Regions from separate parts of the Aminobacter sp. P9b genome, predicted to be linked through region 1. Evidence: predicted binding sites of a transcription regulator. Region 1 holds the regulator's gene; each other region holds the start of a gene.
The links. The regulator LexA, encoded in region 1, represses DNA repair genes until DNA is damaged. The targets are predictions, from matches to a motif close to TGTTCNNNNTGTGTTCNG.

Region 1 (8,046 bases):
CAGCATCGGATCGTCCTTGATGCCGAGCTCGCCGAGCACTTCATGCGTGGTCTTCTGCATGATCTTGGCGCGGGGATCGTAGTTCTTGTAGACGCGGTGGCCGAAGCCCATCAGGCGGAACGGATCGTTCTTGTCCTTGGCGCGGGCGACGAACTCCGGAATGCGGTCGACATGGCCGATTTCGCTCAGCATGTTGAGCGCCGCTTCATTGGCGCCGCCATGGGCCGGACCCCACAGGCAGGCAATGCCGGCGGCGATGCAGGCGAACGGGTTGGCGCCCGAGGAACCGGCGAGGCGCACGGTCGAGGTCGAGGCGTTCTGCTCGTGGTCGGCATGGAGGATGAAGATGCGCTCCATGGCGCGGGCGAGCACCGGATTGACCTTGTACTCCTCGCACGGCACGGCAAAGCACATGTGCAGGAAGTTGGCCGCGAAGTTCAGCTCGTTCTTGGGGTAAACGAAGGGCTGGCCGATATGATACTTGTAGGCCATCGCCGCGATCGTCGGCATCTTGGCGATCAGGCGGATCGAAGCGACCATGCGCTGGTGCGGATCCGAGATATCGGTCGAGTCGTGATAGAAGGCCGACAGGGCGCCGACCACGCCGCACATGACAGCCATCGGGTGCGCGTCGCGGCGGAAACCGGTGAAGAAGCGCGACATCTGCTCATGCACCATGGTGTGGCGCGTGACGCGATGGTCGAAGTCGTCCTTCTGGGACTTGGTCGGCAGTTCGCCATAGAGCAGGAGGTAGCAGACCTCGAGGAAGTCGCCGTGCTCGGCCAACTGGTCGATCGGATAGCCGCGGTGCAGCAGGATGCCGGCATCGCCATCGATGAAGGTGATCTCCGACTCGCAGCTCGCCGTCGAGGTGAAGCCGGGGTCGTAGGTGAAAGCGCCGGTGGTGGCGTAGAGCGATGCGATGTCGATCACATCTGGTCCGACCGTTCCGGCGCGCACCTTGAACTCGTGGGTCTGGCCGCGGAACTCCAGTTTGGCGGTCGAATCAGTCATCGCATACTCCTTAGTGCTGAGTTGCCGCCCTGGGCGGCGCAATCTTCATAACAAGGCAACCCGTTAGGCCCGGAATGTCCGAGCCCCCAGCTTCCCCGCTGCTTTCAAATTGACCTGTTGCCGCAATGTTGCACCGCAATAGCCTCATTTCAATGCAAAACTAGGAAAGCACTGCTGACCTAATCGATTTGATCGGAAATGCGGGCTAGACTTTCGTCGCGCCCCAGGACGGCCAACACATCGAACACGCCGGGAGACGTGCTTTTGCCCGTCAGGGCTGCACGCAAGGGCTGTGCGACGGCTCCCAACTTGACGTTCTCGCGCCCGGCAAATTCGCGGATCGCTGCCTCCGCCGAAGCGGCGTTCCAGTCCTCGTTGACGCCGGCCAGCGCCGCGTGCGCGCCCTTGAGCACATCCTTGGCCGGACCGGCCAGAAGCGCTGCCGCCTTGTCGTCGAGAGGCAAGGGACGCTCGGCAACCAGGAAGCCTGCGCCATCCGCAAGCTCGATCAGCGTCTTGGCGCGCTCCTTGAGACCGGGCATGGCGGCCAGCAGCTGCGCCTTGCGCTTGTCGTCGAGCCTGGCGAGGATCGCATCGCCGCCGGGCAGGTAGGGCAAGGTCGCCACAAAGATGTCGAACAGCTTCCTGTCGTCCATCTGGCGCATGTGGACGCCGTTCAGCGCCTCGAGCTTGGCGAAGTCGAAGCGCGCCGCACCCTTGTTGACGTCCTCGATCTCGAACCAGCGGATCATGTCCTCGATGCTCATCACCTCGTCGTCGCCATGGCTCCAGCCGAGGCGGGCGAGATAGTTGAGCAATGCCTCGGGCAGGTAGCCCATGGCGCGATAGGCATCGACACCAAGCGCGCCATGGCGCTTGGACAGCTTTGCGCCGTCGGCACCATGGATCAGCGGGATGTGGGCCATGACAGGCACATCCCAGCCCATGGCGACATAGATGATCGTCTGGCGCGCGGCGTTGGTCAGGTGGTCGTCGCCGCGGATGATGTGGGTGACGCCCATGTCATGGTCGTCGACGACGACGGCATGCATGTAGGTCGGCACGCCATCCGAGCGCAGGATGATGAAATCGTCGAGATCCTTGTTGGGAAAGCGCACGTCGCCCTGCACGCGGTCACGCACCAGCGTCTCGCCCTCTGTCGGCGCCTTGATGCGGATCACCGGCTTCACGCCTGCCGGGGCTTCCGCCGGATCGCGGTCGCGCCAGCGCCCATCGTAGCGCGGCGGACGGCCTTCGGCGCGGGCCTTCTCGCGCATTTCGGTCAGCTCGTCCTGCGAAGCGTAGCAGTAATAAGCCTTGCCCATGCGGACGAGCTCCTCGGCGACCTCGCGGTGGCGCGGCGCGCGCTCGAATTGCGAGGTCGGCTCGCCCTCCCAGGTCAGGCCGAGCCAGGTGAGGCCCTCGAGAATTGCCGCGGTGGCAGCATCGGTCGAGCGCTCGCGGTCGGTGTCCTCGATGCGCAGCAGCATGGTGCCGCCGGTGTGGCGGGCATAGAGCCAGTTGAAGAGAGCCGTGCGCGCACCACCGATGTGCAGGTAGCCGGTGGGCGAGGGGGCGAAGCGGGTGACGACGGACATGGCGATTTCCAAGGGAGGCATAGCGCGCTTGGCCGAAGACCGGCGGCGCATGGCGTTTCGGTGGCGTTGATGTAGCATAGAAGGTCTGGGGCGCAAGAGGCAGGCCCGATGGGCGACCGCGTGCGGGAGGGGGAATCCGGTAACATTCCGGTGGTCGAGACCAGCGAGCGCGCGTTGCTGGGCGGCCCCGTTGCGCCCGCCGTGGCATGGGCACGGCCGAGCGCGCTTGAGGTTGATGCCCCGGGCGACGCCTCGCCGCGGGCGCCACGGCACTATTTTCCCCGGTCGTCGCCATGGTCGGACCAAGGTGCCGCTCTCCGCTCGTCCATGCGAGCCACTCGCGTGGCTATCGAAACCGAACTCGATCGTGGCGCCGCATTCCTGCTCGTGCCGGTCTTTCTGGCGATCGGGGCGCTTGCCTATTTCAGCTTTCGTGCCGAACCGCCCCTTGTACCGCTGGCCGCAGCCTTCGCGCTATTGGCTGTGCTCGCATTTCTGACGCGTACGAACAGGCTGGCTTATTACGCGCTTGCTGCTGCGGCCATCTGCCTGCTCGGCATGGCCATTGCCAAGATTGAAACGGAACGGATGGCAACCAAGATGCTCGGCGCGGCGATATCGGCCGGCATCACAGGGCGGGTAGTCGAGATAGATACCCTCGACAACGGCCGTCTGCGCCTGACCCTCGATATCCTGGCGACCGAACGGCCGGTGTTGCGCTATGCGCCGGATCGCGTGCGGCTCATCGCCCGCAAGGTCCCCGAAGGCGTGAGGGCCGGTTCGCAAGTGACAGGCTACGCCAGGCTGATGCCGCCGTCAGGCCCGGTGCGCCCGGGAAGCTACGACTTCTCCTTCGAAAGCTATTTCGATGGCATCGGCGCCAGCGGCTTTTTCATGAAGGGTCCGGAGCTTGCCGCTGCTGCTAAGCCGCCATCGGCCGTGGGCCAGGCATCAGCCTGGGTGGAAAACGCGCGCGACCGCATCGCCCAGCGCATTCGCGATCGCATCGGTGGTGCTGAAGGGGAAATTGCTGCGGCGCTGGTCGTCGGCGTGCGTGGCGGCATCCCGGAAGACGTCAACGAGGCGCTGCGGCGCACCGGCCTCTACCACATCATTTCGATCTCGGGCCTGCACATGGCGATGGTCGCCGGCACGGTGATGTTGCTGATGCGGCTGGGCTTCGCCGCCTTTCCAGCCTTCTCCTCGCATCGTCCGGTGAAGAAATACGCGGCAAGCGCCGCCTTGGCCGCGACAGCGGGCTATCTGTTCGTTTCCGGGGCGGAGGTCGCAGCGCAACGCAGCTTCATCATGCTGGCTGTGATGCTGACGGCGGTGCTGTTCGACAGGGCCTCCTTGACCATGCGCAATCTGGCGATCTCGGCCATCGTGGTCATCGTCATCTCGCCGCACGAGGTGGTCGGCCCGAGCTTCCAGATGTCGTTTGCCGCGACTGCAGCACTTGTCGGCGCCTATGCCTGGTGGTCCGATCGGCGTGAGCAGCAAGCTCAACCGGCCATCCAGCGGTCGATGCCCTCAAAGCTGTGGCGCTGGTTGGCTACGATGGCGGTCGGGCTTGCCGCGACCTCGGTGATCGCAGGTCTTGCCACTGCTGTCTTCGGCGCCTGGCATTTCCAGCGCGTCTCGCCGCTCAGTCTTGTCGCCAATCTGGCAGTGATGCCGATCGTCTCGGTACTGGTCATGCCGTTTGCCGTGCTTGCCGGCCTCTTCATGCCGTTCCGCCTCGATGGCATCTTCCTCGATACGATGGGTGCCGGCCTGACGGCCATGATCGCGCTGGCCAAATGGTTTTCCGAGCACTCGCCTGTCGACGCGGTCGGGCTGGTGTCGACGCATTCGGTCGTCCTTGTCACGGTGGCGCTGATCATCGCATCGATGGCCACGACCTGGCTGCGCGTTGCCGCTCTGCCGCTTGCGGCTCTCGCCCTGCTGGCATTGATGAATGCGGAAGCGCCGGACGTGCTGGTCTCGGAGGACGCGCGCCTGATGGGCGTACCGGTTGGTGCAGGCAGGCTTGCAGTCAATCGTGCTCGGCCAAACCAGTTCACAATCGACAATTGGAAACGTGCCTTGGTGACCGAGGACGTGGTCGGCCCCACGCGCCTGGGGCCGGCGAACCAGAGCAAGCGGAACAATGCGACCAGCCCAGGCGTCGCAAGCCCTTCCGGCAGTGGCACTGCCTTTTCCTGCGCCGACGGCTTGTGTCTCGTCGAGCACCCCTCGGGCGTGCAGGTTGCTCATGCAGAAAGCGCGGTAGCCGCCAGGCGCGCCTGTGCCACCGCTGACCTTCTTGTCGTCAACGACGCCACTGCAGTCAACGTGTGTACGCACTCAGCTGCGATCGTTCTCACCAGCCGTGAATTGGCACGCTTGGGAAGTGCGGCGATATTCCTGACGCCTGGCGGGGGAGGCGTTCCTCAGCAGGTCGACATCCGCCACGCTGTGGCCACGCCATACCGGCCCTGGCATGCGCAACGAGAATTCTCCCGCGAGGCGAGGGGACTGCCGCCCTATCGGCGGGAAAGTAAACGTCAGGGCGCACCGGAGCCGGCAACGCCAGCTCAGTAGGTCGCGCGCAATGCGCTCCCGACATGCATGCAAGGATCAGTAGCGGCGGATCAGCCCGACGAGCTTACCCTGCACCTTGACCCGGTCAGGCCCGAAGATACGGGTTTCATAGGCCGGATTGGCGGCTTCCAGGGCGATCGAGGCGCCCTTGCGGCGGAAGCGCTTGAGGGTTGCTTCCTCGTCATCGACCAATGCGACGATGATCTCGCCGGGATTGGCGGTATTGGAACTGCGGATGACGACCGTGTCGCCGTCGAAGATGCCGGCCTCGATCATCGAATCGCCCTTGACCTCGAGCGCATAATGCTCGCCGCCCATGATCATATCCGGCGGCACCGAAATCGAATGAGTCTTGTGCTGGATCGCGTCGATCGGCACACCGGCGGCGATGCGCCCCATGACCGGTATGGTGACCGCCGCGCCGACGTCGTCGTCATTGCCGTGCGAGAACGATCGCGATGGCTCCGGTTTACGGCCAAGGCTGCCCTCGATGACGCTCGGCGAGAACTTTCGTGCCGCGTTGAGGCCGGGCGCGATCGAATCGGGCAGGCGCAGCACTTCAAGCGCACGTGCCCGGTTGGGCAGGCGGCGGATGAAACCACGCTCCTCGAGCGCCGTGATCAGCCGATGGATGCCGGATTTGGAGGCGAGGTCCAACGCCTCCTTCATTTCGTCGAAGGATGGCGGGATGCCTGCTTCCTTCAGCCGCTCGTGAATGAACAGCAGAAGCTCGTGTTGTTTGCGCGTCAGCATGGCCACCCCTGAGGAATCAAAAGAAAAACAAACCCGGAACAAACGCTATCTGTTCCAGTTGTGTTCTGCAACTGTTTATATTTCCTGAAGGGGCCGACGCCGGCGGCGAAGCCCTGCGTAGCGTGCAGGCTGAATTTTCCGTATTGCTGGAACGGCCTTTGGGCTCGGAGGGCGGTCAGGGCGCCGCGACGACGCCCGCCAGAATTGCTTGTCGAAGACGGGGAGCAGTTGCTCCCCGTCTTCTGTTTAGAATGAGGCCTGGAGGCGCAGGAACCCGCTCACAGAGCCGTCGCCGGCATCGTCCAGATTGTCCGCATAGACGAGTTCGGGAGTGACGACGAAGTTCTCAACCAGAGTGTAGGCCACATTGGCGACCGCCACGAGATTGCTGTCGTCGTCGTAGGCGAGTTGTGCGTTGAAGCGTGTCTTTTCGCCAAATTTGGCCGAACCGCCGCCCCAGACGGCCCAGGAACCGCCCCAGTTGCCGTAGTAGTTGCGGGTGTCTGCCTCCGACTTGTAGCCGACCATGCCAAACAGCGAAATGGTGTCCGTCACATCGACGTCGACCCGCGCCTTGCCTGCCCACACATCGTTGCGGCTGTCATAGGCGGCAACCGTGGCGACCTTGCCCCAGCCCTGGGTGAACGAGCCGCCGGCGACGACGTTCGGGACGTAATCTTCGACAGCGTTCGTTCCGGACCCCGTTTCGAGAGCGATCGTGGCGGCGAACCCGAGTGGGCCGGTATAGGTGTAGGAAATCTGCTGGGTGCGGAAAGGACCGAAGCCCAGCAACCAATCGTTGATGACGTCTCCAGCGTAGTCGGTGAACGTCGAGAAAACCGAATCCGTCATGCCTGCCCTGAAGCCGCCAAGCTCGAGATAGGCATGGTTGATGTACATGGCACTGCCAGTTCCGGAAATATCTTCGTAATTCCAGATTGCGCCGCCCCTGTCGTAGTCGAAGTTGACCTGCATATAGGCCCGCAGAGTGCCGAACTCGGTCTGCGAACGGGCGTCGGTCTGCAGAGCAGCACGCGCGCGCTTGTAGTAGGTGTCGCCGTTTCCATCGCCATCGACATCGGAACCGAGAAGCTCGCCGACACCGATGTCATAACGGACATAGCCCGAGACACGCAGGCAGGTCTCGGTGCCGGGCAAGTAGAAGAAGCCCGGACCATAGACATCGCAAACGCGCACATATTCGGCCTGTTCCGGGTCTGCCACAGCGACAGCGTCGGCAGCATATGCCTGGCCTTGCAATAGAGTCGGGACCGCGACGGTGGCAAGCAGCAAAGATCTAATCATTTCGTCCTCTCAATTCTGTTGGCAAGTCGCATGCAAGCGACCGAAATGATCAGGAAGGCACCTGCTTTACGTCGAGCCGATGCCAACTTTAAATATCTGTAAGAAATACATCCCGTTGTTTTGACGTCATTCATGTGTTGCAGTTTTGTCGCAATTCTCCGGTGGGAAAGCCCAAGGAACCTGGTTCTTGTTTCGATGCGACTGTCAAAAGAGCAGACTGAAACCGGTGTCGGACCGTCAAGGCCCGTGGCGAATCTGAAAGGTTCGATTCGAATGCAATGCCGTTGCGATGCCAAGCTCAGTTGTTTGGACGGTTATCCTGCGACAATACAATTTTGTAAAGTTAGGAACAGGTCTGCTCAAAATTAGTATTGCAATATCTCTTTGTTCAGGCAGATACCTGCTGCTCGTTCAAACAGCGTGAATAATTATCCGCCCGTGTGACTGACCTCCACGGGCGGAGATTTTTCTTCTGTATTATGCTTGCGAGAATTTTATCTCGACCACGAGGCCAGGCGCGTTGTCGGCCAGCGAAATCGAGGCGTCGTGGAAATCGGATATCGCCTTCACGAGGCTGAGACCCAAGCCGGTTCCCTCGGTCGTTCTGCTTTTCTCGAGCCGATAGAAGCGCTTGAACACCTTGTGTCGCTCTTCCGCTGGAATTCCCGGACCGGTGTCCGCAATCAGGATGGAGCAGGAGCGGTGGCCATAGCTGACGCCGAGCCGTATCGAGGCTCCTTCATGGGTGTGCCTAATGGCATTTACCACCAGGTTGACGCACATCTGCCTC
Region 2 (8,046 bases), 560 kb from region 1:
CTCGACGAGTCGATCCGCGAATTCGCCCGCGCCTCGCTCAACTACGGCCTGCTGCGCAACTATCCGGTCTATCTGTCGACCAAGAACACCATCCTCAAGGCCTATGACGGCCGCTTCAAGGACATCTTCCAGGACGTCTACGAGAAGGAATTCGAGGCCGAGTTCAAGGCACGCAAGCTCTGGTACGAACACCGCCTGATCGACGACATGGTGGCTTCGAGCCTGAAATGGTCGGGCGGTTATGTCTGGGCCTGCAAGAACTATGACGGCGACGTGCAGTCCGATACGGTCGCGCAGGGCTTCGGCTCGCTCGGCCTTATGACCTCGGTGCTGATGACACCGGACGGCAAGACGGTGGAAGCGGAAGCCGCCCACGGCACCGTGACCCGCCACTATCGCCAGCACCAGAAGGGCGAGGAAACCTCGACCAACTCGATCGCCTCGATCTTCGCCTGGACCCGTGGCCTGGCGCACCGTGCCAAGCTCGACGACAACGCCGAACTTAAGAAGTTCGCCGAGACGCTGGAGCGCGTCTGCATCCAGACCGTCGAAAGCGGCTACATGACCAAGGACCTGTCGCTGCTGATCGGTCCGGACCAGCCCTGGCTGTCGACCACCGGTTTCCTCGACAAGATTGACGAGAACCTGCAGAAGGCCGTGGGCTGATCTGCTCGCGGTTCTGAAACAAGAAAGGCCCCGGAACGATCCGGGGCCTTTCTTGTTGGCGGAGGAGGCGCGCGTTCATGCCAACGGCAAATGAATGTCGGTCAGAAGTTCGGCCGGCGGCACGTCGCGCGGGTTGTTGACGTATTCCTCGAACATCACCGTGTCGCGCAACTCACGGCCCGATTTGGGCAGCCACTCGGCATAGAGCCACTGGTAGGCCTTGTGCATCTCGGCATAAGGACCCTTGTGGCGCAGCACGGCATAGTCACCGCCGTCGACCGTCCGGCGTTCGAGCGGCGCCTCCGCAGGCGTTGTGGCATCGGCTGTGACGCAGGCATAGGAACGCAGCTTGTCGGCCGCGACGATGTCGGGATCGTCGAGATAGACACCGATCATGCGCATTTCGGGCCGGGCGCGGCCCCGGGCATAGAGCGTGCCGAACAGTTCCTCGAACGCCTTGCCGATCTGCATGTAGGAGCCGGTGTGAGCGACACCGACCAGATGCACCTCGGGGATCTTGCGAATTGCCACATCGAACATATGGGGAGCCTTTCCGTTTGATTGCGGGTCAAAGAGCGTGTGGCTTCCCTGTTTCCGGTAGCGCGCCGGCGGCATGCCGTAGGCGGCCTTGAAGATGCGGTTGAACGACTGGACATTGGGATAGCCAGACCGCTTTGCAATTTCACCGACAGGCAGATCGCTACCGACGATGTCGCCGGCGGCACGGTGCAGCCGCAGTCTCTTGACCGTGGCGGCAAGCGTTTCGCCGTAGATGGCGCGATAGATCCGATGCCAGTGATAGCTCGACAGGCAGGCGATCTCGGCAAGGCGCTCCATATCCAGCTCCTCGTCGAGGTGCGCGTAGATATGGTTCGATACCCTTTTCAGGCGGTCTTCATAGACCGCCCATGCCGTCTCACCGTTCACGCCTAGCCTCATGCAAATCGATCGGCTGGAAAAAACCATAGATGGATTTGACAAATCCTGCTGACTTGCGACGGCGCGGCTGCAACAAAAAAGGCCCGCCGAAGCGGGCCTTTTTCATATCTTCTTTCGGCGGGCGGTCAGGCAGCGGCCATTGCCGCCTTGACCGCGGCAATCGCATCGGCTGCCTTGGTGGCGTCGGGGCCGCCGGCCTGGGCCATGTCGGCACGGCCGCCGCCACCCTGGCCGCCAAGGGCCGCGGAGGCGACGCGCACCAGCTCGACCGCGCTGAAACGCTTGGTCAGGTCGTCGGTGACCGCGACAACGACGCTTGCCTTGCCGTCGTCGCCCGCACCGACGAACACCACCACGCCCGAACCGAGCGAGGCCTTGCCGGAATCGGCCAGCGGCTTGAGGTCCTTCGGCGATACGCCCGACACCACCTTGCCGAGGAAATTGACGCCGGCGACGGTCTCGCCTTCATCGGCGGCACCACCACCGTTGGAGCCGCCGAGGGCCAGCTTCTTGCGCGCCTCGGTAAGTTCGCGCTCCAGCTTCTTGCGTTCCTCGACAAGTGCTTCGACCCGCGCCAGCACGTCGGCGGGCGCAACCTTGAGCGATGCTGCAACAGCCTTCAGACGGCGATCCTGCTCGTCGAGATGGCGGCGGGCGGCTTCGCCGGTGAGTGCTTCGATGCGGCGGACGCCGGCAGCCACCGCGCTGTCGGAGACGATGCGCACGAGGCCTATGTCGCCGGTGGCGGACACATGCGTGCCGCCGCAGAGCTCGACCGAATAGGGCCGGTTGGCCTTGGCGCCGTGCAGGCCGGTGCCCATCGAGACCACACGAACCTCGTCGCCGTACTTCTCGCCGAACAGCGCCATCGCGCCCTCGGCGATGGCGTCGTCGACACTCATCAGGCGGGTCGTAACCGGGCTGTTCTGGACAACGATCTCGTTCGACATGCGCTCGACCTGTTCGAGCTCTTCCGCCGAAATCGGCTTGTTGTGCGAGATGTCGAAGCGCAGGCGCTCGGGCGCGACCAGCGATCCCTTCTGCGCCACATGGGTGCCAAGCACCTCGCGCAGGGCCTCGTGGATGAGGTGGGTTGCCGAGTGGTTCGAGCGCAGGCGCGTGCGGCGCGCATGGTCAACCTTCAGCTCGACGACAGCACCTGTCTTGAGCTTGCCGCTGGTCACCTTGCCGTAATGGACGAAGAGGCCGTCCGCCTTCTTCTGCGTGTCGGTCACCTCAATGACGAAACCTTCGCCCGACATCGTGCCGGTGTCGCCCATCTGGCCGCCAGATTCGCCATAGAAGGGCGTCTGGTTGACGATGATGGCGACGGTGTCCCCTGCCGCGGCATTTGCGACTTCGGCGCCGTCCTTGATGAGCGTCAGGACCACGCCTTCGGCCTGCTCTGTCTCGTAGCCGAGGAACTCGGTGGCGCCATTCCTGTCCTTGACGCCGAACCAGACCGTCTCGGTCGCAGCTTCGCCGGAACCGGCCCAATTGGCACGGGCCTCGGCCTTCTGGCGGGCCATGGCCGCGTTGAAAGCTTCGAGGTCGACCGAAATGTGGCGTTGGCGCAACGCGTCCTGGGTCAGGTCGAGCGGGAAGCCGTAGGTGTCGTAGAGCTTGAATGCGGTCTCGCCGTCGAGCATGTCACCGGAGCCGAGTGTCTCGGTGGCGTCAGCCAGCAAGCCGAGGCCGCGCGCCAGCGTCTTGCGGAAGCGGGTTTCCTCGAGCTTCAGAGTCTCGGTGATGAGCGCTTCGCCGCGTCCGAGCTCGGGATAGGCCTGGGCCATCTCGCGCACCAGCGCCGGCACCAGCTTCCACATCAGCGGTTCGTTGGCGCCGAGCAATTGCGCATGGCGCATGGCGCGGCGCATGATGCGGCGGAGCACATAGCCGCGTCCTTCGTTCGACGGCAGCACGCCGTCGGCCACGAGGAAGCAGGATGAGCGCAGGTGATCCGCGATCACGCGGTAGGAGCCGACATTGCTTGCATCCGGCCCACGACCGATCGCCGAAGACGCCGCGTCGATGAGATGGCGGAACAGATCGGTCTCAAATACGGTCTCGACGCCCTGCAGAATCGAGGCCATGCGCTCTAGGCCCATGCCGGTGTCGATGGATGGCCGCGGCAGGTCGATGCGCTCCTCCTTCGTCACCTGCTCGTATTGCATGAAGACGAGGTTCCAGAATTCGAGGAAACGGTCGCCATCCTCCTCGGGGCTGCCGGGAGGTCCGCCCCAGATGTGGTCGCCGCGATCGATGAATATCTCGGAGCACGGTCCGCAAGGACCGGTATCGCCCATGGCCCAGAAATTGTCCGACGTGGCGATGCGGATGATGCGGTCATCGGAGAAGCCGGCGATCTTCTTCCAGTAGCCGGCCGCCTCGTCGTCGGTGTGGTAGACGGTGACGAGCAGCTTGTCCTTGTTCAGCCCGTATTCCTTGGTGATCAGATTCCAGGCGAGCTCGATGGCGCGCTCCTTGAAATAGTCGCCAAACGAGAAATTGCCGAGCATTTCGAAGAAGGTGAGATGGCGGGCGGTGTAGCCGACATTGTCGAGATCGTTGTGCTTGCCGCCGGCGCGTACGCTCTTCTGGGCGGTCGCGGCACGCGAATAGGAACGCGTCTCGAGGCCCGTGAAGACGTTCTTGAACTGCACCATACCGGCATTGGTGAACATCAAGGTCGGGTCGTTGCGCGGCACGAGCGGACTTGAGGCCACCACCTCGTGCCCGTTCTTTTTGAAGTAGTCGAGAAATGTCGACCGGATCTCGTTCACGCCACTCATATTGCCGCCTTTGATCGCCGCCCTGGACAGATGCTTCCCACCCTTGCAGGCGGAAATTGGAACTGGCCTTTTAGCGGCCCACCTTAACACTGTCCAGAAACCCCGGACCGGCAAAAGCCCGCAATTCCGCCGCCCGGATGGTCAAAGCCGGCTGCACAAGCGCAAACCGCCGGCACGATGGCCAGCGGTCGCATGGATTGACTGTCCTTGGACCTTATCGATCCAGCCCTGGGCGCTGTTACATCGCCCCGGCTTCGTCCTCGCCGTCATCTTCTTCGCGTGAGCCGTTCTCGAGGAACTTCTCGGCGATCAGCCCGGCATTCTGCCTGAGCAGCTGTTCGATTTCGCGCGCCGCGTCGGGATTGTTGCGCAGGAATAGCTTGGCGTTCTCACGTCCCTGCCCCAGACGCTGCGAATTGTAGGAGAACCAGGCGCCCGATTTCTCGACAACACCCGCCTTGACGCCGAGATCGACGAGTTCGCCGGTCTTGGAAACGCCCTCGCCGTACATGATGTCGAACTCGACCTGCTTGAAGGGCGGCGCCAGCTTGTTCTTGACCACCTTGACGCGGGTCTGGTTGCCGACGACCTCGTCGCGGTCCTTGACCGAGCCGATGCGGCGGATGTCGAGGCGGACCGAGGCATAGAACTTGAGCGCGTTGCCGCCGGTCGTCGTTTCGGGCGAACCGTACATGACGCCGATCTTCATGCGGATCTGATTGATGAAGATGACCATGGTGTTGGAGCGCGAGATCGAAGCGGTCAGCTTGCGCAGCGCCTGGCTCATCAGGCGGGCCTGCAGGCCGGGCAAAGACTCGCCCATCTCGCCTTCGATTTCGGCGCGCGGCGTCAATGCCGCCACCGAGTCGACGACCAGCACGTCGATGGCGCCGGAGCGCACCAGCGTGTCGCAGATTTCCAGCGCCTGCTCGCCGGTGTCGGGCTGCGAGATCAGCAGGTTTTCCAGATCGACGCCAAGCTTGCGGGCATAGACCGGATCGAGCGCGTGCTCGGCATCGACAAAAGCGCAGATGCCGCCCTTTTTCTGGGCTTCAGCAACGGTGTGGAGAGCAAGCGTCGTCTTGCCCGAGCTTTCTGGACCATAGATTTCAACGATGCGTCCGCGCGGCAGGCCGCCGACACCGAGCGCGATGTCGAGACCGAGCGAGCCGGTGGAGACTGTAGCAATCTCGACAACCTGCTCATTGGCACCGAGACGCATGATCGAGCCCTTGCCGAAGGCGCGTTCGATCTGCGACAGCGCCGCGTCCAGAGCCTTGGATTTGTCCACCGAATTTTCCTCTACAAGCCGCAATGAATTCTGAGCCATGATACATCACCCCGTAGTCGTCAATGAAGGCCGGACTGTCCGATGCCGATATAAATTTGTACCGGTTTTGTTCACATTTGGCAAGAGCGGCCAACATATTGAAATAAAATGACATTTCTTGCCATGTTCTTTTTTTGTTTTCAAACTGTGTATAATCATATGCCGCATGGGCCAAATAGCCCGTTGCCCGGCAAAACCCGTCTTGGCGAATCGCGGGCGGTTGCCGCCTCTCGCATGGAACACTAAGTTCGCCGCGTTAAACGCCCACCGGACAGCCAAGCATGAAGTCACCCAGAATCCTCGCCATCGGCGGCGCCCATGTCGACCGTCGCGGGCGGATGTCCGCTCCCTTCGTGCCGGGGGCCTCGATCCCCGGGGCGATGAGCGAGGAGGTCGGCGGCGGAGCCTTCAACGCGCTGCGCGGTGCGGTCCGGCGGGGAGCGGCTGGTTCGTTGATGTCGGTGCGGGGCGGCGATGCCGCCGGCGAGGCGGTGGCAGCGGAAATCGGGGCCAATGGCATCTCGGACCTGTCGTCGGTCTTTCTCGACCGCGCGACGCCGAGCTACACGGCATTGCTCGACCGTAACGGCGATGTCGTAGCCGCGCTTGCCGACATGGGACTGTACGAACTGGCCTTCCCCAAGCAGATGCGGCGCGCCAAGGTGCTGGAGGCGATCGCCGCCACCGATGCCGTGCTCTGCGACGCCAACCTGCCAGAGGCGGCACTTTGGCGCCTGGCGGAAGCAGCCGGCGCGGTGCCGCTGTTTGCCATCGCCATATCGCCGGCAAAGGCGGTGCGGATGGTGCCAATCCTCGACAGGCTGTCGTGCCTGTTCATGAACCGGCGCGAGGCGGCGGTGCTTGCGGGAACCGATGCGGACGCCGACGCGACCGAGATCGTGGAAGGGCTGCGCGCCGCGGGCCTCGGGCGCGGCGTCGTCACTGCCGGCGGCAGCGCGGTCTTTGCCTATGACGCCGAAGGGCTTTCGATGATCGCCCCGCCGGCACCGCGCCAGGTCGTCGACGTCACCGGCGCCGGTGACGCGCTGGCGGGTACGACTACGGTCGCCTTGCTGCGCGGCGAAGGGCTGGCAAGCGCATTGAGACAAGGCATCGCCGCCGCCATACTGGCGATCGAGAGCCCATCTGCCGTACCGGAACTCGGCCAAGCAGCCTTCGACGAGGTGCTGGCCCTTGTGCCGCAAGCCCGGGAAATGGCATGACGCGGACCAAGGAGATCACCATGACGCCAGAAACCGCCCGCCCCTTCATCGATATCCACGCCCCCGTTGCAGCCGCGCTCGCCGCAGGCAAGGCGGTCGTGGCGCTCGAAAGCACCATCATCACCCATGGCATGCCCTATCCCGACAACAGCGCGATGGCGGCGAATGTAGAGAAGATCATCACCGACGAAGGTGCGGTGCCGGCAACCATCGCGGTGGTCAACGGCCGCATCAAGATCGGCCTGTCCGACGGCGAGCGCGAGTCGTTGGCGATGACCGGCGGCGCCATGAAGCTGTCGCGCGCCGACATGGCCTATGCGGTCGCCGAAGGCCGGACCGGTGGCACGACGGTGGCAGCGACGATGATTGCGGCGCATCTCGTCGGCATCAAGGTGTTCGCCACCGGCGGCATCGGCGGCGTGCACAAGGGCGCCGAAAAGAGCTTTGACATCTCCGCCGACCTCGACGAGTTGGCGCGCACGCCCGTCATCGTGGTCTCGGCCGGCGCCAAGGCCATCCTCGACATCGAAAAGACACTGGAAGTGCTGGAGACGCGCGGCGTGCCGGTTGTCGCCTATGGCTCCGACATCGTGCCGGCGTTCTGGTCGCGCAAGTCGCCCTATGCGGCGCCACTGAGGCTCGACGCGGCGGAAAAGATCGCCCGCCTATACCAGACGCGCGAAGCACTTGGCCTCGATGGTGGCCTGCTGGTCGCAAATCCCGTGCCCGAGAGCGACGAGATCCCGACCGAAAGGATGGCCGGCTATATCGAGGCCGCGCAAAAGGCGGCCGAGGCCCAGAACATCTCGGGCAAGGCGGTGACGCCGTTCCTGCTGGCCAAGATCCTGGAGCTGACCCACGGCGCCAGCCTCAAGACCAATATCGCGCTGGTGGAAAACAACGCGCGGCTTGCGGCCAAGATCGCGATTTCGCTGGGCCGCTGAAAGTCCGATGGCCAGTACCACGCCTCTATCTAATTAGTATTAGCTAATATAAAAACCGCGACAGCCGTCGTAGAATTGGTCGACCCGCAGAGGCGGGTCGACTGATGGGGGGCGCGATGCCTTTCGGTCCCCACGCTTGCAGGCAGCGGAAT
Region 3 (8,046 bases), 520 kb from region 1:
GCCTCGCGCTCGAACTCGGCCTTGTAGCCGGACCAGTCGATAAAATACGGCCCCACCAGTGCCGCAAGCAGCGCCAGTACAAACAGTCCACCAAATATTACGAACAGGCGAGCGAGCATTGCCTCGGGGCAAATCTTTTCATGCGTCCCAAGCGTCTAAGCGCAGGAGCGTGGTCATTTGGTGGCATGTTGGGCTGTACGCCGCGGCGCGTCAACGCCGCGGCGTAGCCTCTCCCGCAAAAAGCGACGGCTGGTCGCTATGCCGCCCGCCTCATGCGGATCACCTCGAGCGGCCTGCCTTCGTCGTCATGGGCGTGCCGCAGCAGTTCGACGAAACCCATGCGCTGGTAGAAGGCAACGGCCGACAAATTGTCGGCATAGACCTCGACCTCGAGCGCGCCTTTCAGCTTTGCTGCATGCAGCACCAGCGCCTTGCCCAGCCCATGGCCATGAGCGGCCGGGTCGACGAACAACCCGCCTATGAAGTTGTCGATCAGGCCGATGAAGCCTGCCGGCTTGCCGTCTATCTCGGCCACCCAGTTTTCCGCCTGCGGCAGGTAGACGTCCCGCACCTTGGCCTGTTGGGCGAGAAGATCCTCCTCCGTCAGGAACGGATGGCCGATGCGCGAAGCGTCCAGCCAGATTTCGGCCAGTTGCATGCGATCAGCCGTGTCGGAATAGGCGCGAACCGTCGCGCCGTGAGCGTGTTTCATGGAATTATCCTTGGAATTTACGTGTCAGAGAAAGGCGCAAGCGCCCGTTCAGCCTCTCGGCTGTCATCGGCCCGCTGGCCGACGCTTCAACGATTGAAGTCTCTGCGCATAAAATTCCTTGTTGGACGGCGGCGCAGTAGCAAGCCGGCGACCTCAGGTCAACGTTTGTCTAGTCCGCCACTGGCAGCATCTTGCCGGGATTCAGGATGTTCTGTGGGTCGAGTGCCTGCTTGATCGCCCGCATCACGGCCACGCCGTGGCCGTGCTCGCGCTCCATCAGACCCATCTTGCCTTGGCCGATGCCGTGTTCGCCGGTCGAAGTGCCGTCCATGGCGATCGCCCGCTCGGCCAGCCGCTTCACGAATTCCTCGGCCCGGCCGATGTCGGCGGGATCGTTCGGGTCCATCAGCACCAGCGTGTGGAAATTGCCGTCGCCGACATGTCCGACGATCGGCGCGATCAGCCCCAGCCGCTCGATGTCGGCCTCAGTCTCGGCAATGCATTCGGCCAGCCGCGAAATCGGCACGCAGGCATCGGTCGACAGCGCGCGTGCGCCGGGGCGCAGCGTCTGCGACGCCCAATAGGCGTCATGTCGCGCCTTCCACAGCTTCGCCCGCTCCTCGGCAACCGTGGTCCACAGGAACGGCCCGCCGCCATATTCGGCAGCGATCTCGCCAAAGCTTTCTGCCTGCTCCGCCACACCGGCGTCCGAGCCGTGAAACTCCAGGAACAGGCATGGACTCTCGGGATAATCGAGCTCGGAATAATTTTTCATCGCCCGCATCTGCAGCGCGTTGACCAGTTCGATCCGCGCCACCGGAATGCCCATCTGGATGGTCGCGATCACCGCCTGGCATGCAGCCTCGACGCTCGGGAACGGACAGACCCCGCCCGAGATCGCCTGCGGGATGCCCTGCAGCTTGAGCGTCACCTCGGTGATGATGCCGAGAGTGCCTTCCGACCCGACCAGAAGCCGCGTCAGGTCGTAGCCGGCCGAGCTTTTCCTGGCGCGATGCGAGGTCACCACCTCGCTGCCGTCGGCCATCACGGCGCGCAGCGCAAGCACGTTCTCGCGCATCGTGCCGTAGCGCACCGCATTAGTGCCCGAGGCGCGGGTCGCCGCCATGCCGCCGAGGCTGGCGTTGGCGCCGGGATCGATCGGGAAAAACAGGCCGGTGTCGCGCAAGTAGATGTTCAGCGCTTCGCGCGTCACACCCGCCTCGACCGTGCAGTCGAGGTCGTCGGCATTGACGGAGACGACCTTGTCCATGCGCGAGGTGTCGACCGAGATGCCGCCTGCCGGCGCGTTGACATGGCCTTCCAGCGACGTGCCCGTGCCGAAGGCGATGACCGGCACGCGATGTTCCGCACAGACCCGCACGACGTCCTGCACGTCTGCCGTGCTTTCGGCGAACACCACGCCGTCGGGCGCCTGGTTGGGCAGATAGGTCGTTGTATGGCCATGCTGCTCACGGATCGCCTTGCCGGCCTGGAAGCGCTCGCCAAATTTCTGCTTGAGGATGCCGAGAGCGGTGGCGATCCCTTCCTCGTTCCGCGCCATCGCCTTCAGGTCGCTCAAAGCCATGTTTTCCTCCGCGATTGGAACAGCATGCCGCCTTGCCGGCACCCTATGCTCGGGTAATCTGCCACCCTGTCCGGTTTGTCCAGCGCAACAGAAGACCAAAGGATTACGCCATGCCAGCCCCGTTCGTGTCACGCGTCATGGAGATTGAGAAAGGCTGGATCGACTATAATGGCCACCTCAACATGGCCTATTACAACGTCCTGTTCGATCGCTGCAGCGACGAGGCGCTCGATCTGCTCGGAATGGGGGCTGCTTACGTCCGCGACCGAAAGCTCACCATCTACACGGCGGAAGTCCACGTCTGCTATGTGCGGGAACTGCATCTCGAACACCGTGTCACCGCGAGCTTCCAGCTGCTCGACCATGACGACAAGCGACTGCGTGTCTACCAGGAGCTGCGCCACGTCGACGGCTGGCTGGCGGCGACCTCGGAATATCTCGCTTTGCATGTCGACATGACCGGCCCGAAGGTCGCGCCCTTCCCGGAGGACATCATGGCGAACCTTCAGGCAATGGGCGCCGCCCATGCCGCATTGCCGATGCCGGAACGCGCCGGCCGCTCGATCGGCATCAGGCGCAAGCCGGCATAGTGGCTGAAGGGCCACAGGCGATTAACCTTACCTGTTCATAACCTGCATCACAGCCACCGGTTCGTTGATCGGCTGCACCCTCACCCCGACAATCCCACGCAGCGAAGTTGAGTCGCGGCGGGCACCGGACGGCTTGAGGCAAGGCATGCAAACAGACATCGAAACGACAGCCAGCAAGCTTGCCTGCGACCCGCGCATCAGCGACTACGATTTCTGGCGTTCGCTGCGCAACATCAACAACGAAATCTTCGAGATCGCCAACAACAACGGGCCGATCCCGATCGAGATGCTGCGCTGGCGCGTCATCCTGCGCCAGGCCCGCTCCAAGCGCGGCGTGGCCTGAACCAGGCAGGCGCGCGTGAACGGCTCACGCCTGCCACAAGGCAGATCAGGCCAGCTTCTCCTTGAAGAAGGCAATTGTCCGGCCCCAGGCCAGGTCCGCCGCCTCCTTGTTGTAGCGCGCCTCGGACGTGTCGTTGTTGAAGGCGTGCTGGGCGCCGTCATAGACGTGAACCTCAAAATCCTTGCCAGCCTTCGTCAGCGCCGCCTTGTAGGCGTCGATGCCGGCGTTGATGCGCTCGTCCATCCCGGCATAATGCAAGAGCAGTGCCGCCTTGATGTTGGCGATTGCCGCCTCGTCCTTGGGCTGCGCGCCATAATAGGCGACGCCAGCGCCGAGGTCCGGCGCGTTGACGGCAAGCAGATTGACAGTGCCACCGCCCCAGCAAAAGCCGACCGCGCCGACCTTGCCGTTCCCGCTTTCGTGACCCTTCAGGAAAGCCACCGTCGCGACGCCGTTGGCCACCGTCTGCGCAGCATCCAATTGGCCGAACATCTCGCGCGCCTTTTCCTCGTCAGGCGGCGTGCCGCCGAGCGGCGACAGATAGTCGGGCGCCAGCGCGACGAAGCCTTCGAGCGCGATGTGCCGCGCCACGTCGCGGATATGCGGATTGAGGCCCCGGTTTTCGTGGATGACGATGATCGTCGGCAGCTTGCCCGCATTTTCCGCCGGTTGGACGAGATAGCCCTTCATCTCGCCGGCACCGCCGGGATAGGTGATCTCCTCGGCCTTGAGCCGCGTGTCGTCCTCGGCAACGATGGCCGCCCGCGCCTGGTTGGCCGAAAGCATCGGCGCAATCACCGCCGCCGCGGCAGCCGATCCGGTGAGCCTTGTCAGCGTCTCCATGAAATGGCGCCGGTCGAGCGTCAGATGGGTGTATTCGTCGTAGGCGTCGATCATCGCCTGGGTGATGGCAGGTCTGGTCATGGCTCGCTCCCTGTCTTCGACATCAGGCGGCGAGTTTAGCGTATGCAAATGTAGGTGGTGTCACGGTTGCGTGAATGGGCACCGCCGTGCAGTGGAGGTGCCCGGGCCTCGGGCGCAGCTAAGGCGCTGATCAATCCTGGCTTTCCATGAAGCGGATGCGGTTGCCGAACGGGTCGATCACCTCGCACTCCAGCCCCCAGTCCTGATGCTGCAGGCCCGGACGATTGTATTTGTAGTCCTTGGCGATCAGCCCCTTCTGGAATGCTTCTACACCCTGCATGTAGCAGACAGCGGTCGCACCGGGGCTGGCGTCGCCGGAATGCTCCGACAGGTGCAGCCTCAAGCCACCGCGCGACACCTGGCAGTAGAGCGGCGCGCCGGGATGGAAGCGATGCTCCCAGTCGACCTTGCAGTCGAGAAAGCCCTCGTAGAAGCCCCTCGCCTTATCCTCGTCGAAGATGCGGAAGATCGGCACCGGCTGGGTGAAGCTCACCGCACCGGTGGCAGGCTCTTCCACCTTCTCCAGCTTGCTCGACAGGATATTCCAATTGTCGACACCGAACTGCCGGGCGACGATTTCGAGCGCCTCGCTGTGGCTGACATCGAGGTTCTTTTGGGCAAGCGCCTCGCGCATGGCCTTCGCCATCGCCTTTGCATCACGATAGGTTCGCATGATCTTCCGATCCTCGGGTTCCGGTGAGCATGTCCATCAGTGCCCGCATTGCCGATGCTCTCACCATCCCTTGGGATCAGGTGACGGAAGCGTCCGATGTGTTCGCCATACCCCTTGTCGGGGCGCGGGCTGCCGGCCACATCCAGCCGTGTGGCAAGCTAGCCATGCCAGAGCATTCAGGTCAAGGCCGCCACTTTCCCCGCCTAAACCAGAACAAAACAGAGACGCGGCTGGCCTTTCCGCCCCGAATCACTACATTCGGGGCAAATGTCAGACTTTCCGGACGACATGCCGTTTTTCGACGAGCCCGGCGGAATGCCGCCCCGGCCCGGCAGCACACCTGCGCCGAGCGGTATTGCCGCGCGCGCCATGGCCGCCCGCCAGGCGCCCGCCGCAGCCGACTATCTCAAGGGCCTGAACCCCGAGCAGCGCCAAGCTGTCGAGACCACCGAAGGCCCGGTCCTGGTGCTCGCCGGCGCCGGCACTGGCAAGACGCGCGTGCTCACCACCCGCATCGCCCATATCGTCAGCCAGGGCCGCGCCTACCCCAGCCAGATCCTCGCCGTCACCTTCACCAACAAGGCCGCGCGCGAGATGAAGCAGCGCATCGGCCTGCTTGTCGGCGAAGCCGTCGAGGGCATGCCCTGGCTCGGCACCTTCCACTCCATCGGCGTCAAGATGCTGCGCCGCCATGCCGAACTGGCCGGCCTGCGCTCCGACTTCACCATCCTCGATACCGACGACGTCATCCGCCTCATCAAGCAGTTGATCCAGGCCGAAGGCCTCGACGACAAGCGCTGGCCGGCGCGCCAGTTCGCCATGATGATCGACGGCTGGAAGAACAAGGGGCTCGGCCCGGCCGAGATCCCCGAGGGCGATGCGCGCGCCTTCGCCAACGGCAAGGGCCGCGAACTCTACAAGGCCTATCAGGACCGGCTCCAGACGCTGAACGCCTGTGATTTCGGCGACCTTTTGTGCCACCCGATCCGCATCTTCCGCGCCTATCCTGACGTGTTGAAGGAATACCACAAGCGCTTCAAATACATCCTCGTCGACGAGTATCAGGACACCAACACCGCGCAATATATGTGGCTGCGCCTGCTCGCGCAGGAGACCGGCGCGCCGGGCCAGAAGAACGTCTGCTGCGTCGGCGACGACGACCAGTCGATCTATGGCTGGCGCGGGGCCGAGGTCGACAACATCCTGCGCTTCGACAAGGATTTTCCGGGTGCCGTCGTCATCCGGCTCGAGCGCAACTACCGCTCCACCGCCCATATCCTCGGTGCCGCTTCCCATCTCATCGCCCATAATGAGGGCCGCTTCGGCAAGACGCTGTTCACCGATCGCAACGATCCCGAAGACGGCAAGGTCAATGTCCACGCCGCCTGGGACTCCGAGGAGGAAGCCCGCGCCGTCGGCGAAACGATCGAGCAACTGCAGCGCCAGAAGCACAACCTCAACGACATGGCGATTCTCGTCCGCGCCTCGTTCCAGATGCGCGAGTTCGAAGACCGCTTCGTCACCCTTGGCGTCAACTACCGGGTCGTCGGCGGCCCGCGCTTTTACGAGCGCCAGGAAATCCGCGACGCCATGGCCTATTTCCGCGTCGTCGCCCAGGGCGCCGACGACCTCGCCTTCGAGCGTATCGTCAACATCCCCAAGCGCGGCCTTGGCGAAGCCGCCATCCGCCAGGTCCACGACACCGCCCGCGCCCTTGGCGTGCCGATGCTCGAAGCGGCGCGCAATCTGGCCGAAAGCGACGAGCTCAAGCCCAAGCCGCGTGCCGCCTTGCGCGAGGTCGCGGCCAATTTCGAGCGCTGGCAAAAGGCGCTCGACAACACGCCGCACAACGAACTCGCCGAGACCATCCTCGAAGAGAGCGGCTACACCGACATGTGGAAGAACGACCGCTCGGCCGAAGCGCCGGGACGGCTCGAAAACCTCAAAGAACTCATCCGCTCGATGGAGGAATACGAATCGCTGCGCTCGTTCCTCGAACATGTCGCGCTCGTCATGGATGCCGACAAGAACGAGGACCTCGACGCCGTCAACATCATGACGCTGCACTCGGCCAAGGGCCTGGAGTTCGAGACCGTGTTCCTGCCCGGCTGGGAGGAAGGCCTGTTCCCGCACCAGCGCGCGCTCGACGAGGGCGGCCGCTCGGGCTTGGAGGAAGAACGCCGCCTCGCTTATGTCGGCCTCACCCGCGCCAAGAAGAACCTGCATCTGTGGTTCGTCTCCAACCGCCGCATCCACGGCCTGTGGCAATCGACAATCCCCTCGCGGTTCCTCGACGAACTGCCCGAGGCGCATGTCGAGGTCGCCGACGCCGGCAATTCATACGGCGGCTACGGTGGCGGCGGCCGCAACCCCTACGGCGCCTCGCGGTTCGACGACGTCGGCCAGAAATCCTTCTCCAACACCTATGCCACGCCGGGTTGGCAGCGCGCGCAGCAGAACCGCACCGAAGCCACCGACCGTAACTGGGGCTCGCGCTCCGGTCATTCGGTCGAGCGCATCGGCTATGGCGAAACCGATTCAGGCTTTGGCGCCGGCCGCGGCTCGGTCAAGGGCCGTACCATCGAGGGCGAGCTGGTGGCCAAGTCCGTCGCGTCAGAACCGTCGCGCTTCAAGGTAGGGGACCGCGTGTTCCACCAAAAATTCGGCAACGGCAACATCTCGGCCATCGACGGCAACAAGCTGACCATCGACTTCGACAAGGCCGGACAGAAGAAGGTGCTGGACGGGTTTGTGAACGCGGTATGAGGCCTTCACCCCTCCACATACTTATGCAGGATCGAGTTGATCAGCGTCTGGTAGGGCATCCCCTCCTCCGCAGCCCGAGCCTTTAGCCGCGCGAGATCGCGCTCGGCCACCCGCCTACATCGTGGCCCCGGCCCGAACCGCTTGGCGGGCCCACATATCGGTTGCCGCTTGGTCGTCCTAGGCATAAAATTAGCAAGCGCTAACTTTTATCGCAGGGAGGCGAAGACGATGCGCCAATATATCGATTGCCGTGAATTCCCGAGCGAAATGAAGTGCACGGTGGCGATCGCCGCCGATACCGAGGACGAGCTGATCAACGCCGCCGTCCAGCACGCGGTAGCGGTCCATGGCGAAAAGGACACTCCGGGATTCCGTGCAGAAATCAAGAAGGTCATTCACAGCGGCACGGCACCGGCCTGAACATCGCCCGCACGTTCGCGCAAGGCGCACCCG

Region 2: recA (recombinase RecA) is a predicted target of LexA. The motif match lies at 5,852-5,869, and genes of this name have one in related genera.
Region 3: WHT83_RS19750 (ATP-dependent helicase) is a predicted target of LexA. The motif match lies at 5,037-5,054, and genes of this name have one in related genera.

The regions. Positions count from the first base shown of each region.
Region 1 is NZ_CP150082.1:3,474,098-3,482,143, reverse strand. Features, by position in the region: gene gltA (citrate synthase) at 1-1,014, opposite strand, end outside; gene gltX (glutamate--tRNA ligase) at 1,194-2,618, opposite strand; gene WHT83_RS17110 (ComEC/Rec2 family competence protein) at 2,955-5,198, shown strand; gene lexA (transcriptional repressor LexA) at 5,235-5,951, opposite strand; gene WHT83_RS17100 (porin) at 6,198-7,256, opposite strand; gene WHT83_RS17095 (HAMP domain-containing sensor histidine kinase) at 7,734-8,046, opposite strand, start outside.
Region 2 is NZ_CP150082.1:2,914,593-2,922,638, reverse strand. Features, by position in the region: gene WHT83_RS14320 (NADP-dependent isocitrate dehydrogenase) at 1-666, shown strand, start outside; gene WHT83_RS14315 (GyrI-like domain-containing protein) at 742-1,593, opposite strand; gene alaS (alanine--tRNA ligase) at 1,731-4,397, opposite strand; gene recA (recombinase RecA) at 4,636-5,727, opposite strand; gene WHT83_RS14300 (carbohydrate kinase family protein) at 6,009-6,950, shown strand; gene WHT83_RS14295 (pseudouridine-5'-phosphate glycosidase) at 6,971-7,894, shown strand.
Region 3 is NZ_CP150082.1:3,994,599-4,002,644, forward strand. Features, by position in the region: gene WHT83_RS19715 (AsmA family protein) at 1-119, opposite strand, end outside; gene WHT83_RS19720 (GNAT family N-acetyltransferase) at 257-712, opposite strand; gene WHT83_RS19725 (FAD-binding oxidoreductase) at 882-2,297, opposite strand; gene WHT83_RS19730 (thioesterase family protein) at 2,408-2,887, shown strand; gene WHT83_RS19735 (hypothetical protein) at 3,033-3,230, shown strand; gene WHT83_RS19740 (dienelactone hydrolase family protein) at 3,276-4,154, opposite strand; gene WHT83_RS19745 (glyoxalase superfamily protein) at 4,285-4,827, opposite strand; gene WHT83_RS19750 (ATP-dependent helicase) at 5,095-7,593, shown strand; gene WHT83_RS19755 (DUF1059 domain-containing protein) at 7,822-8,013, shown strand.